Linked DNA regions of Saccharobesus litoralis. The protein of the gene in region 2 interacts with the protein of the main gene of each other region in a pairwise test. Links are inferred from orthologs where the notes say so. Each region holds a gene or a part of one and is shown on either strand. Other genes may lie near its edges.

Region 1 (7,994 bases), 720 kb from region 2 along the record:
AAACAAAGTCGACCGCCTGTTCAACTAGATCGTGAGCATATTTTTGCGCTTTATCCAATTGTTCACCTTCTAACGAAAACGCAATTAAGGCTAAATAAGCCCGTGCACAACGTGAATCATAACTTAGCGCCTGTAATAAACTTTGCTGTTTCTCTTGTCCCTGCTGCTTTTCTGCTAACTCACAAAGCAAATAGGCACGAACATTATCGAGATTGTCCCCTTCTTGCGGTTCCAAGCCTTTTATAATTTCATATGCCGGCAACCAGTCTCGATAAGTTTGATAAATACGAGAAAGCAATGTTCTCGCTTCATAATCCAAATCATTATCATCAACTAATGGTTTTAATAGCGCTTCTGCTCTGTCGTATAACGCACTGTCTATAAAATCTTTAGCGAGTTGCAGAATCGAGGTTTTCCGCTGACTAGGAGAAAGGGCATCTTGCTTGGCTAGAAATTGATGAATTTTAATTGCACGATCATTTTCACCCTTAGCTCTAAACAGTTTGCCAAGCGCAATATGAGTCGTGAATGTTTCGTTATTAACTTCAAGGTTCTCAATTAAAACCTCTATGGCTTTATCTCGTTGATTATTGAGAAACAAGTTCAAGCCTGACAAGAAGTTTTGATTAATCTCTTCATGTTGACGCAATTGCGCCTGCTTAAAACTGTTACGGCCAATAACGTAACCATAAAGTGCTGCGATAGGCAGCAATAAAAAAAGTAATTCAGGCATTATTGATCTTTGAGTTGGATCCGAAGACGCTCGTTTTCTTGAGTCAACGAGTCTATTTTACGCTTTTGTTGAAAGTTTTTCAGCTTAGATTTTGCTAATAACCACCACCAAGCTAATGACGACAAAACAACGCCAACGAAGAAAAATATGGCTAATACCTGAGAGAAAACTAATGTTTTCTCAGCAATAATAAAGTTAAGCTTAATTAACTGCGTGTTGTGGCTAGATAACGCTAGGCTAATAGCCACAACCAAGAAAATAAGAATAAAGGCAAAAAGCGCTTTAAGTGTTTTCACCAAATGACTTCCGTTTGAGTTATAAGTTAACGCGATCTCGCAGCTCTTTACCTGGCTTAAAGTGAGGTACGTATTTACCAGTTAATTCAACACTGTCGCCGGTTTTGGGATTACGGCCGACACGCGGAGCGCGATAATGTAAAGAAAAGCTACCAAAGCCACGGATTTCAATACGATCGTTTTTTGACAAGGATTGCGCCATATATTCTAGCAACTCTTTAACGCTAGTCTCTAAATCTTTAAATGGCACGTGAGGAAATTGTTCTGCTAATTGTTCAATCAGTTCGGACTTGGTCATTTAAGCCTCCAGTACGCTAACAAAAAAGGATTTTGTTACTGAAGGACGGAGAGGATAGGCGGAGAATAATCCCCGCCTAAAAAGCAATCTTATTCGCCTTTTTGAGCGTTTTTGAATGCTTCTGCCATAGCATTAGTGAAGTTACCAGAATCTTGTTGATTAACAGATTCTAATGCAGCCTTCTCTTCTGCTTCGTCTTTAGCTTTAATTGACAAGCTAATTACGCGGTTCTTACGGTCAACGCCAGTGTATTTAGCTTCAACTGAATCGCCTACGCTAAATTCAGTAGATGCATCTTCAACACGCTCACGTGAGATGTCGCTAGCACGTAAGTAACCTTCAACGCTATCAGCTAACTCAATGGTTACACCTTTCGCGTCTACTTCAGTAACTGTACCGTTAACGATAGCACCTTTTTTGTTATCCGTCAGGTACTTAGTAAATGGATCTTCATCAATTTGCTTAATACCTAGTGAAATACGCTCGCGCTCTGCGTCCACTTGTAGAACAACAGCGGTAAGCTCTTCACCTTTCTTGTATGAACGAACAGCTTCTTCGCCATTAGCATTCCAAGAAATGTCAGATAAGTGAACAAGACCGTCAATGTTACCTTCAAGACCAATGAAGATACCGAAGTCAGTGATTGACTTGATCTTACCAGAAACTTTGTCGCCTTTAGCAAAGTTCTTAGCGAACTCTTCCCAAGGATTAGGTTTACATTGTTTAAGACCAAGAGAAATACGACGACGTTCTTCGTCAATTTCAAGAACCATAACTTCAACTTGGTCACCCAAGTTAACCACTTTAGATGGGTGGATGTTTTTGTTAGTCCAATCCATTTCAGAAACGTGAACAAGACCTTCAACGCCTTCTTGGATCTCAACGAAACAACCGTAGTCAGTTAGGTTAGTAACGCGACCAGTTAGCTTAGCGCCTTCAGGGAAGCGAGCTGCAATTTCTGCCCAAGGATCGCTACCTAATTGCTTAAGACCTAATGATACACGTGATTTTTCTTTGTCAAACTTAAGTACTTTAACGTCGATTTCGTCACCAACATTAACAATCTCACTTGGATGCTTAACGCGTTTCCAAGCCATGTCAGTGATGTGAAGTAGACCGTCTAAGCCGCCTAAGTCAACGAACGCACCGTAGTCAGTAAGGTTCTTAACGATACCTTTAACTTCGATACCTTCTTCTAATTTCGCCAATAATTCTTCGCGGTCTGCGCTAGACTCTTGCTCGATAACAGCACGACGTGAAACAACAACGTTGTTACGCTTCTGATCTAACTTGATTACACGGAAATCTAATTCCTGACCTTCGATGTGGCTAGTGTCACGTACAGGGCGTACGTCAACAAGAGAACCTGGTAAGAATGCACGGATACCTTCAACTTCAACAGTGAAGCCACCTTTAACTTTACCAGAAACGAAACCTTTAACGATTTCTGATTCTTCACATGCTTTTTCTAAACGTAACCATGCTTCATGACGCTTAGCTTTTTCACGTGATAGTAGAGTTTCACCGAAACCATCTTCAACTGCATCTAAAGCTACGTCGATTTCATCACCAACGTTTACTTCAATTTCACCAGTGTGATTTTGGAATTGCTCAACTGGGATAGCACTTTCAGACTTAAGACCTGCGTCAACTAATACAACGTCTTTAAGGATTGCTACGATAGTACCTTTAACAATGGCACCAGGACGGGTTTCGATGGTTTGTAAGCTTTCTTCAAAAAGCTGTGCAAAATTTTCAGTCATTTCAATAACTTAATTAAATATCTGGCTTGCATCCAAACGCACCAGGGTTATTATAAAAAGTAATTCATCCTGAACTACTGGTTTTAACTAGTTTAAAAATATTTTAAACAGATAAATCTTCTTGGTTTAGCTTAGTCATAGCATAGCTAAGAACCGCTTCAACCACTTCGTCGATATCCATAGATGTTGAATCAAGCTCCATTGCATCACTTGCAGGCACTAATGGTGCTACTGCTCGATTAGAGTCTCGGTCATCTCTTGCACGGATGTCGCTCAAAAGGCGCTCAAGTGTAACGTCAGGATGGCTGTTTTTCAACTGTAAATAGCGACGGCGCGCACGTTCTTCCGCACTCGCGGTTAAAAAAACTTTAACTTCGGCACTTGGAAAAACCACAGTCCCCATATCGCGGCCATCAGCAACTAAACCGGGAGCTTCACGAAATGCACGTTGACGACGTAATAAGGCTTCTCTCACTCTTGGTAATGATGCAACTTTAGAAGCGACAGCACCCACTTCTTCAGTTCTGATTGCACCCGAAACATCTTCACCTTCGAGCACAACACGTGTTTCTCCGTTTTCATCATTTTCAAAGCAAACGTCTAAATGAGCTGCCAACGGGATCAACGATTCTTCATCCGTTGTATCCATATCATGATGAACAACGGCGAGTGCCAAAACTCGATATATCGCACCACTGTCTAAAAAATGCCAACCTAACTCTTGGGCTACGCGTTTACTAACAGTGCCTTTACCCGCACCGCTTGGTCCATCAATTGTGATCACCGGGAAAATATCGGCCATCATTACACCTCAATATTGTAACTTACGGGTTAACCGTTTTTCTTAGCAAAGTCTGCCATAAACTGGGTTAAGGCTTTCACCCCTTCTATTGGCATTGCGTTATATATGCTTGCTCGCATTCCGCCCACCATACGGTGGCCTTTTAGTGCCAATAAACCAGCTTGTTTTGATTCTTGTAAAAACTTATCGTTAAGTGCTTCATCCGCTAAATAGAAGGGTACATTCATACGTGAACGATAGTGCTTAACCACTCTATTTTCGTAGAAATCACATTCATCAATAAAGTCATACAAAAGCTTTGCTTTCGCTATATTTTTTTCTTCAACCGCTGCCACGCCACCTTGCGCTTTAAGCCATTTGAAAACTAACCCCGCCAAATACCAAGCATAGGTAGGAGGGGTATTCAACATTGAATCTAGTTTAAATTGTTGCTGATAATCAAAGATCGATGGCGTGTCACTGCGTGCTTTACCTAATAAATCTTTGCGAACAATGACAATCGCCAAGCCACTTGGCCCAATATTTTTCTGAGCTCCGGCATAGATCAAGCCAAAATCATTAACATTGATCTGGCGTGATAGAATACAGGATGACATATCCGCAACCAGCGGGGCGTCTACCTGTGGCACGTAATCAAACTCGACACCTTCGACCGTTTCATTTGGACAATAGTGTAAATAAGCTGCATTATCAGATAACTGCCACTCAGACTGCGGGGCAATACCACGATTATTACCTTGATATGTAATATCGGTAACAACCTTAGCTTGACCATATTTCTGACATTCTTTAACAGCGCCACGAGACCAAGAGCCTGTGACAACGTGATCAGCTACACCGCCTTGTGGCATTAAGTTCATCGGGATCGAGAAGAATTGTCCGCGACCTCCAGCATGCATAAATAACACGGCATAATCGTCAGAGATAGACAACAATTCACGTAAGTCTTGCTCAGCTTCTTTAGCCATAGCAATATACTCAGGGCTGCGATGACTGACTTCCATGACAGAACAACCTAGGCCCTGCCAATCTAAAAATTCTTGCTGTGCCTGCTGCATAACCTCTCGAGGTAACATAGCAGGACCAGCACAAAAATTAAAAATACTGTTATCCATTAATCTTCTGCCGGATCTTGTTGTTCAGAGGACGCCGCATCTGTGGATGGGTTATCTGTTGTTGCTTCCGCTTCATTTGTCACTTCAGCATCTTCTGCAACTAAATCTTCATCTGTTTCAAGCTCTTCGATTTTCTCTAAACCGACAACTCGCTCATCTTCTGCAGTACGGATCAGTCTTACACCTTGAGTATTACGGCCAACAATGGATACTTCATTAACGCGCGTACGTACCAAAGTACCCTTATCACTGATCAACATAATTTCGTTGTTATCTGACACTTGAACAGCGCCGACAACCGAACCATTACGTTCACTAACCTTAATGGATACAACACCCATGGTTGCACGACTTTTCGCTGGATAATCTTCTAGCGGCGTACGCTTACCAAAACCATTTTCTGTTACCGTTAAGATTTCGCCATCTGAATGAGGAATAATCAAGGAAACTATTTGCTGACCTTCATCCAGTTTCATACCTCGAACACCGGTCGCGGTACGTCCCATTGAGCGAACTTGGCTTTCGTTAAAGCGAACAACCTTACCCGCATCGGAGAACAACATAATGTCGCTATCACCATGCGTAATATCAACCCCAATTAGCTTATCACCATCATTTAGGTTAAGAGCGATAATGCCGTTGGCACGCGGACGCGAATATTCAGTTAACGCGGTCTTCTTGATAGTACCGTTAGCCGTTGCCATCACAATATATTTGTCAGCATCGTATTCACGAACCGGTAAGATCGCTGAAATACGCTCATCGTCTTGTAAAGGCAATAAATTGATTATTGGCTTACCACGAGCCTGACGAGAAGCTAATGGTAATTGGTATACTTTCAACCAGTACAACTGACCACGAGTCGAGAAACAAAGGATCGTATCGTGGGTGTTGGCAACCAGTAGTTTTTCAATGAAATCTTCTTCTTTCATCTTGGTTGCCGCTTTACCTTTACCACCACGACGCTGCGCTTCATATTCAGTTAATGGCTGATATTTAGCATAACCCTCATGTGAAAGGGTAACCACAACATCTTCTTCGGCAATCAAGTCTTCTAAACTAATATCGTGAGAAGAGGCTGAAATTTCAGTACGACGCTCGTCACCAAACTCTTCTTTAATGGCAATTAACTCATCACGAATAACTTCCATCAACCGCACAGCGCTGGCCAAAATATGTAATAACTCAGCTATTTCGTCTAATAACGCTTTATATTCGTCAAGAATTTTTTCGTGTTCTAAGCCTGTCAGCTTATGCAAACGCAATTCAAGAATAGCTTGCGCTTGTTGCTCGGTAAGGTAGTACTTACCATCACGAATACCGTATTCAGGTTCTAACCACTCAGGGCGAGCCGCATCAGTACCAGCACGCTCAAGCATGCCTGATACATCACCTAAATCCCAAGCTTTTGAAATTAAGCCTTGTTTGGCTTCAGAAGGGCTAGGAGATGCTTTAATTAATTCGATAATAGGATCGATATTGGCTAGCGCTATGGCTAAACCTTCAAGAATATGAGCGCGTTCGCGAGCTTTGCGTAATTCAAATATAGTACGGCGAGTAACAACTTCACGTCTATGATTGATAAATGCATGTATCATGTCGCGCAGGTTGAATAATTTTGGCTGACCATTGTCCAATGCCACCATATTCATACCAAACACCACTTGCATTTGGGTTAATGAGTAAAGCTTATTTAGCAGAACTTCACCAGATTCACCGCGCTTAACTTCGATAACAATACGCATACCATCTTTATCAGACTCATCGCGTAATGCACCTACGCCTTCGATACGTTTTTCTTTAACTAATTCAGCAATTTTTTCAATTAAACGCGCTTTGTTAACTTGATATGGGATCTCAGTAACGATGATGGTTTCTTTACCATTATCAGCTAACTCCACTTCAGCTCGAGCACGTAAATAAATTTTACCGCGCCCCGTACGATACGCTTCCTCTATTCCTTTACGTCCGCTGATAATCGCAGCCGTTGGAAAATCAGGACCAGGAATGTAGTCAATTAATTGCTCAATCGTAATATCTGGATTTTCTATCATGGCTAAACAGCCATTAACCACTTCATTTAAATTATGAGGTGGAATGTTGGTCGCCATACCAACTGCAATACCCGATGAACCATTAACTAATAGATTAGGTACTCGCGTCGGTAAAACTTCAGGAATTTTTTCGCTGTCGTCATAGTTAGGCACAAAATCAACAGTTTGTTTTTCCAAGTCCGCTAACAATGAATGCGCGATTTTAGCCATACGCACTTCGGTATAACGCATTGCAGCAGCAGAATCACCATCTACTGAACCAAAGTTACCTTGGCCATCAACCAGCATATAACGCAAAGAAAATGGCTGAGCCATACGCACAATAGTGTCATACACTGCACTATCACCGTGTGGATGGTATTTACCTATGACATCACCGACAACACGTGCCGACTTTTTATAAGGTTTGTTCCAGTCATTTTTCAGCTCATTCATAGCAAACAATACGCGACGATGAACAGGCTTAAGGCCGTCACGAACATCCGGTAATGCACGTCCAACAATTACACTCATAGCATAATCGAGATAAGACGTTTTCAGTTCGTCTTCAATATTGACAGGAAGTATTTCTTTGGCCAAATCACTCATAAACCAGACAAATCCCTAAATAGTTGTTTTACTTGATTTTTCTTGTATAACGCTTGGTCACTTACCAAAGCGTAAAAATTAGCGCGCAGATTCTACCACACTTGTGCCAGCTTACCATGTAAAATATTTGTAAATCGACGCGATAAATCATCCATCCACACATCTATTCACAAGAACAGTGCCGTTATCGCATAGATATAGTCTTCTCGCTCAGGTCTTATGGTTCATTGTCTGCGCTTACTCTCGACTTTGGCTCCTGCGTCGTCCTACTACCTAAATCCCTTTAGGCAACCCCAATCACATAATAGAGCATATGCTCATGGGGATTCAAAGCTTGACGGCTTT
Region 2 (7,905 bases):
TTTTCGATGGCTGTGCAAGATGTACGTTATTACCTGAATGGTATGTCATTAGAAACACAAGAGAACATGATCCGTTGTGTTACCACTGATGGACACCGCTTAGCTTTAACCCAGCATGAACTCGCCAACGAGCGATTACAAGAAAGTCAGGTTATTGTTCCTCGTAAGGGTGTTACGGAAATACTCAGATTGATCGAAGATACAGAGGACAACATCTACGTATCGGTTGGCTCAAATCATATCCGCTTAAATACCGAGAATTTTACGTTTACTAGTAAGTTGGTTGATGGCCGTTTTCCTGACTATCGTCGTGTATTACCTAAAGGTGGTGATAAAACGGTTATTGGTGAAAAAGATTATTTAAAACAAGCTTTTTCTCGAGCTGCCATTTTATCAAATGAAAAATTTCGTGGGGTTCGGTTAAACCTAGCCAGTGGCGAACTAACCATTACAGCTAACAACCCAGAGCAAGAAGTTGCAGAAGAAGTGGTTGACGTTAATTACCAAGGTGACTCGTTAGAAATTGGTTTTAACGTAGCTTATGTGATTGATATCCTAAATGCGATTGAATCTAATGAAGTCAAAATTACCTTAGGCGATGCAAACAGCAGTGCGTTAATTGAAGATAACTTAGATGACTCATCGCTTTACGTTGTAATGCCGATGCGCCTATAAATTTAGATTGTAAAATAAAGCCCTGGCCAAGTCGCCGGGGCTTATTTGTTTATGTACATAGAAAAGCTGGTTTTAAGCAATATTAGAAATATTGAAAAATTGGAGTTCGATCTAAAACCGGGCTGTAATCTTATTGTTGGCAATAATGGTAGTGGTAAAACTAGTATTCTCGAGGCCATTAATTTACTTGGCTTTGGTCGATCTTTTCGAACCCATAAAACTCAAGATTTAGTTAAAAAAGGCACAGATAATTTAACCGTATCAGTACGCGGTCATTGCGATGAGTTGGTTAATCGGTTTGGTATTAGAAAAACGCTAAATGGTAAAAGTGAAATACGTATAGACGGTAAACCTGTACGTAAGCAAAGTGAGTTATCTAGTTTTTTTCCAATAGTAAATTGTTCACCTCTTAGTACAAGCTTACTTGAAGATGGCCCATTAGTTAGACGGCGATTTTTAGATTGGTTAGTGTTTCACGTGGAACATGAAACTATTTCTCAAGTATATCGAGAGTATGATCGCAGTATTGAGCAAAGAAATAAGTCATTGAAATTTGGTGACAGACGACTTGCTCAAACATGGCAACCAAAATTAGTTGAGCTTAACAATCAAATATCTAAGCTCAGAGCCAATGTCGTAGAACAATTTTCACCAATTTTATTGGATACTTTTTCATTGTTAGGGCAACAAAACTTGCTCGCACAACGTCAACTAAAAGTTGAATATAAAAGAGGTTGGAAAGAAGCTGAGGACATTGGTGATATATTAAATTCAAGTATTGAATTAGATCTTAAACGTGGCTCTACTCAGTATGGAGTACATAAAGATGAGCTGGTATTTAAAATTGATGATACGCCAGCTAAAAACATCTTGTCACGTGGTGAACAAAAAATATTGTTGATTTGCATGCTATTAGCAGCGAGTCAATTTATAGAAAAAAACTCGAGCAAAAAATGTATATGGTTAATTGATGATGTCGTAGCTGAACTTGATGAAACCACCTTAACTAAACTAATTAAGTATTTAGTTAATTTGGAACGCCAAGTCATTATTACTAGTATCAAAAAAGATTTAACCCTAATACAACAATTAATAGATAGAGAATACCAAGTGTTCCACGTGGAACATGGAACTCAAGTGTTAATAGATGAAAGGTAAGTAAATGTCAGAACAAACTTATGACTCGTCATCGATTAAAGTACTAAAAGGTCTTGATGCAGTACGTAAAAGACCGGGTATGTACATTGGTGATACGGATGATGGCACGGGTCTACACCATATGGTTTTTGAGGTTGTAGATAATAGTATTGATGAAGCCTTAGCAGGACACTGTCGTGACATTGTTGTAACCATCCATTCTGATGGCTCTGTTAGCGTATCTGACGATGGTCGTGGTATACCAACAGCAATTCACCCTGAAGAGGGTGTGTCTGCCGCGGAAGTTATTATGACTGTCTTACATGCGGGCGGTAAGTTTGATGATAACTCCTACAAAGTTTCAGGTGGATTGCATGGCGTTGGTGTCTCGGTAGTTAATGCTCTTTCAATTAAACTGGCGCTTACCATACGTCGTGAAGGTAAAATTCACGAACAAACATACACTCATGGTGAACCTGATGCGCCTCTTGCTGTGATTGGTGATACTGAAAAAACCGGTACGACAATACAGTTTTGGCCTTCAAAAGAAACATTTAGTGATACAAAATTCCACTACGACATTTTAGCTAAACGACTTAGAGAGTTGAGCTTTTTAAACTCTGGTGTTTCTATTATTCTACAAGATGAAAGAGATGATCGTCGTGACCACTTTAAATATGAGGGTGGTATCAAAGCGTTTGTTGAATATCTAAATCAAAATAAAACCCCTGTACATCCAAATGCGTTTAGCTTTATTAGCCAACGTGAAGAAGATGGTATTGGCGTTGAAGTATCTATGCAGTGGAATGATGGTTTCCAAGAAAATATTTTCTGTTTCACAAACAATATTCCGCAGCGAGATGGCGGTACGCATTTAGCCGGTTTTAGAGCGGCATTAACGCGTACACTAAATAGCTTTATTGAAAAAGAAGGCTTAAATAAAAAACAAAAAGTCTCAACAACAGGTGATGATGCGCGTGAAGGTTTAACTGCAGTTATTTCAGTTAAAGTGCCTGATCCGAAATTCTCATCGCAAACCAAAGATAAATTAGTATCTAGTGAAGTTAAGTCTGCTGTTGAACAAGCCATGGCAGAAAAGCTAAATGAGTTTTTATTAGAAAACCCAGGTGATGTTAAATCGGTTGTGAGTAAAATCATGGATGCCGCAAGAGCGCGTGAAGCGGCTCGTAAGGCTCGTGAAATGACACGCCGCAAAGGTGCATTAGATATTGCAGGTTTGCCAGGTAAACTAGCGGATTGCCAAGAAAAAGATCCAGCTCACTCTGAACTCTATATAGTGGAGGGTGATTCTGCGGGTGGTTCAGCTAAGCAAGGTCGTAACCGTAAAAACCAGGCTATCTTGCCGCTGAAAGGTAAGATCCTCAATGTTGAAAAAGCTCGATTTGATAAGATGCTGTCTTCTGCTGAAGTTGGTACGCTAATTACAGCATTAGGCTGTGGTATTGGTAAAGATGAATACGATATTGAAAAACTTCGCTATCATTCAATCATTATCATGACCGATGCTGATGTCGATGGTTCCCATATTCGTACATTACTTCTTACTTTCTTCTATCGTCAACTCCCTGAAATTGTTGAACGAGGTCATATTTTTATTGCTCAACCACCTTTATACAAGGTTAAAAAAGGTAAGCAAGAAAGATACATTAAAGATGAAGATGCATTAGAAAGCTACTTAACTAACTTGGCGTTAGAAAATGCATCATTCCATGTAAACGAAAGTGCGCCTGCAATCACAGGCGAAGCGCTAGAAACAATTGTTACCGATTATCAAACGGCCAACAAAATTAAAACTAGACTTGCTCGTAATTGGAACTCGTCACTGATTAATGTCATTCAGTTTGCTGACATGTTAACTGATGATAAATTGAAAGATAAAGACGCGATTCAAGCTTGGGTTGACTCAGTACTTGCCGATTTAAATAAAGAAGAAGGCAGTGAATCAATATATGCTGCTGAAGTTAAATTCGATATAGAGCGCCAACAATACCTACCGCAATTTAATATTCGTACCCATGGTGTTGACTATGTTTATATCATTGACCACAACTTTATTAATACTGCTGATTACAAAACAGTAACTAAAGCTGGTGCTACGATTAGCTCATTGATGGAAGATGGTGCTTATATTAAACGTGGTGAAAAGATTAAAGTCGTTGATAACTTTGCAGAAGGTTATGATTGGCTTATTGCCGAGTCGAGTAAAGGTATCTACATACAGCGCTACAAAGGTCTAGGTGAGATGAATCCAGACCAGCTGTGGGAAACTACCATGGACCCAGAAACGCGTCGTATGTTACAAGTGACAATTGAAGACGCTATTGCGGCGGATCAATTATTCGCGACATTAATGGGTGATCAAGTTGAACCAAGACGTGAGTTTATTGAAACCAATGCGTTAGAGGTAACGAACCTAGATGTTTAATTAATTTGGGTTTGAATGCATAATCTAAAAAAACCGAGCTAGCCTCGGTTTTTTGTTTTTAAAGTTAGTAAACTGAAAGCAAGCCCTAGCAATTCAATTTAGTACTACTTTCAAAATAAATTGATCAGTTGAAAGCACCGAGGTTGAAATACAAACTAAATTAATGTCGGCCGCTATGCGTTGCTCGTGACGCTTAACTGCATTCCCAACTTACATGTAGGTCGCAGTGCGCTGTTCCTGACGCTTAACTGCATTCCCTACTTCCATGTAGGTCGAAATTTATTTCGACAATAATAGGTGAGATGCTAAAGACTTAGCTTTTAGACGTAATATTGCCAAACATCGTTTCTTTATCTTGGTACAGTATTTCACTCCTGACAAATCCTAAGTACCTGCTTTTCAGTAGGTTTCAAAAGTAAGCGCCTTAAGCAAATCTCTACAAATAAGATTTCAACTAATCAAAATTAGTTGGAAAGGGTATTAGAACTACATTAGTAAATGAAAAATGCTATCGCCAATCCTTGTTTGAAAAGGCAGTATTATTACAAGTTGTTTTAACTATAGTGTGTAGATAGTTAATCAACATTAACTGTATTTCACTAATTTCCCTCTCCATCTAAAAGCAGAATATTAACTATCTCTCCTTATACACTTTTCCAGTTTATCTGCTACTTTTAAATAGTGCCTGCAATACTCTTCTTACAGCTTATTTAACAAGTATTTGCTTATGAAAACCACTCAGTACTGCTTTGAAAATGATGAATGGGATAAGCCCATAATATGCGATCTCGATGCTAGATTAGTGTTCGCTATTGGTAGTGTTGCTTTGTATTGTGGTGTTAAAAGGCAACTAAAAGAGGCATTTCCTAACGCAGAAATTATTGGTTGTACAACTGCGGGGGTAATCCAAAATACGGAAATCTTAGACGACGTACTTGCTATTACTGTCGTCAATCTTGACAGCTCGAGAGTACGCATCGCTACTGAATCTATTACAGAGCAAGACATAGCATCTGCAGCAGATAAACTCGCTTGTGCATTGCCAGATGACGATTTGAAGTACGTGATGGTGTTAAGTGATGGTCATGTTGTTAATGGCTCTGAGCTAGCAAGGTGTTTGAATATTGCATTACCGACTGAGGTTATATGTACGGGGGGCTTAGCCGCCGATGGCACTGACTTTAAACAAACTTATGTTTGGCACAATGACATATGTTATGAAGGAGTTGTCTTGGTTTGTGGTTTTTATGGTGCCAATTTACATGTTGGATTTGGTAGTGAAGGAGGGTGGGATCCGTTTGGGCCTGAAAGGATCGTTACTGAGTCTGACAAAAATGTACTCTATACGCTTGATGATAAACCGGCTTTGGCATTATATGAAAAATACTTAGGTGAGCATGCTAATGAATTACCCGCTGCCGCTTTACGTTTTCCTTTATTAGTCAGATACCCAAGGTCAGACACCAATGACGCAAAACAAAAGTGTAAACCTGTTATTCGAACAATTCTGGATGTTGATAAGCAAAAGCGTTCGATGACTTTCGCTGGTGATATTCCCAGAGGTAGCACCGCGACATTAATGAAAGCAAACTTTGAACGACTAATTGATGCTTCGGAAATTGCTGCTGAATCTGCCTCTAAAGCGATAAGCCATGATATGTGTAATGGATTAGTATTTATGGTGAGCTGTGTTGGCAGGCGACTGGTTTTAAATCAGCGTACTGAGGAGGAACTGGAAGTCGCTTATGATATTTTAGGTCCAAGTTTTAATTACTTAGGCTTTTATTCGTATGGTGAATTAGCACCGAATAATCATTCGTCTCACACTCGCCTGCACAATCAAACCATGACTATAACGCTAATTTATGAGTCTTAAATGCATCGCTTACTGTCCAGAATTCTAAGAAAAAAAGGTAATGGTATTAAAGTAACGCCGGAAACGGCGCAAGTACTTGATGAAATATCAAAGGCTTTTGAGCAATGTGATACTGATAGGGCGATGCTTGAGCATAGTTTGCAGTTAGTATCAGATGAACTTAATGAAATAAATTCTCAGCTTAAGCATCAACTAAAGCAGACTCACTTATATCAAGAACAGACTATCGCTACTTTAGCGCGTCAGCAAGCGTTAGTTGATGCTAGCCCCGAAGCTGTGTTTAGTTTTAATCGAGAAGGGCAGATAACGGATATCAATATTGCGGGTTGCCAATTTTTTGATAAAACACGAGAAGACCTATTTAAGCTAGATGGTGAACAGGTTCTTTTATTAGCTTTAAGCAAACTAGAAGAGCCTGATGTATTTATCAATGATATTAATGCCATGTTTATGGACAAATTTTCAAAACTGCATGGCTTTTTTAAGACGAAAAATAAGCGTATTTTTGAATTTTACTGCATCCCTGAAATAGCCAATGAGACTAAAAAGTACCTTGGCCGAGTTTGGTGTTGTCGCGATGTAACGGAAATACGGGAACAGCAAAATTTACTTAAGCATAAAGCCTACCATGATAACTTAACTAATTTACCAAATCGGGCGCTGCTAATTGAAAGTATTAAACAGGCAGTTAACCGAGCTAGGCGATCGGGTAAGCACATCGCTGTAATGTTTATTGACCTTGATGATTTTAAAAAAATTAACGATACATTGAGTCATGCAGAAGGCGATAAGTTTTTAATTACGGTTGCTAATCGCTTTAAACAAACCTTAAGAGAAGAAGATTTAATTGGCCGCTTGGGTGGTGATGAGTTCTTAGTGCTGCTGGAACAAACCGACGACCTAAATAATTTTGATAAAGTAGCAAAACGCTTATTGAGTACAACAGAAAACTCGTTTTTTATAAAAGGGCATGAGTATCGGGTTACGTCTAGTATAGGTATTGCTGTATATCCTAAGGATGGTAAAGACGCTGATGAGCTTATTTCTAAAGCAGATATAGCTATGTATCAAGCTAAACATAATGGGAAAAACAGTCTAAGTTATTTTGATGAAAAATTGGAAAAGGACATTCAATTTAAACTTTACCAAGAGAACAAACTGAGAAAGGCGATTGAACAAAAAAGTTTTGTTATGCATTACCAACCTCAGTTTTGTATGGAGACAAAAAATATTGTTGGCCTTGAAGCTTTAGTTCGCTGGCGTACAGAGCAGGGCACATTACTATACCCAGATTCGTTTATCTCACTGGCTGAGGAGCTAGGAGTAATAAGTCAAATTACCTTGATAGTGTTAGAAAAAGTCATCACAGATATAAAGCAATGGCAGCAATCTGAAACCGTGCTTAGCAATATTCCTGTCGCGATTAACATGTCCGCTTTAGATTTTGATGACAAAACGTTTATTGATGGTGTGTTTGACTATATTAAAAAAGCAAACATTACTCCAGAGTTGCTGAAAATCGAGCTAACAGAAACCGCTATATTTAAAGATGTTGATTACGTTAAACAAGTTTTGTCGCGCCTACAAGCGCATTCAATCGGCATTGCTATTGATGATTTTGGCACTGGCTATTCTTCTTTTGCTTACCTGAAAGATCTCGCTATTAATACACTTAAAATTGATAAGAGTTTTATCGAAGATTTTATTGAAAATAAAACCAGTGAAGCCATAGTGCAAAGTATCATTGCCTTAGCGCATAACCTGAATTTAA

What was found.
Region 1: the proteins of gyrB (region 2) and gyrA interact in binary tests that used the Escherichia coli proteins (3 or more experiments, as listed by UniProt). The link is inferred for Saccharobesus litoralis from one-to-one orthologs.

What each region holds. Positions count from the first base shown.
Region 1 is NZ_CP026604.1:1,599,049-1,607,042, reverse strand. The notes cover bases 4,807-7,967. They hold gyrA (DNA topoisomerase (ATP-hydrolyzing) subunit A), read right to left. Parts: upstream 7,650-7,967; coding sequence 5,007-7,649; downstream 4,807-5,006. Other genes in these bases: serC (3-phosphoserine/phosphohydroxythreonine transaminase), read right to left, coding at 4,807-5,007. Also shown: C2869_RS05640 (hypothetical protein), read right to left, coding at 1-733; C2869_RS05635 (LapA family protein), read right to left, coding at 733-1,029; ihfB (integration host factor subunit beta), read right to left, coding at 1,049-1,327; rpsA (30S ribosomal protein S1), read right to left, coding at 1,417-3,090; cmk ((d)CMP kinase), read right to left, coding at 3,194-3,892; more of serC, read right to left, coding at 3,922-4,806. UniProt on the Escherichia coli protein: A type II topoisomerase that negatively supercoils closed circular double-stranded (ds) DNA in an ATP-dependent manner to maintain chromosomes in an underwound state.
Region 2 is NZ_CP026604.1:2,319,359-2,327,263, reverse strand. Bases 1,476-4,547 are described here. They hold gyrB (DNA topoisomerase (ATP-hydrolyzing) subunit B), read left to right. Parts: upstream 1,476-1,837; coding sequence 1,838-4,258; downstream 4,259-4,547. Other genes in these bases: recF (DNA replication/repair protein RecF), read left to right, coding at 1,476-1,833. In the rest of the region: dnaN (DNA polymerase III subunit beta), read left to right, coding at 1-675; more of recF, read left to right, coding at 727-1,475; C2869_RS08010 (FIST signal transduction protein), read left to right, coding at 4,986-6,134; C2869_RS08005 (sensor domain-containing protein), read left to right, coding at 6,135-7,905. UniProt on the Escherichia coli protein: DNA gyrase negatively supercoils closed circular double-stranded DNA in an ATP-dependent manner to maintain chromosomes in an underwound state.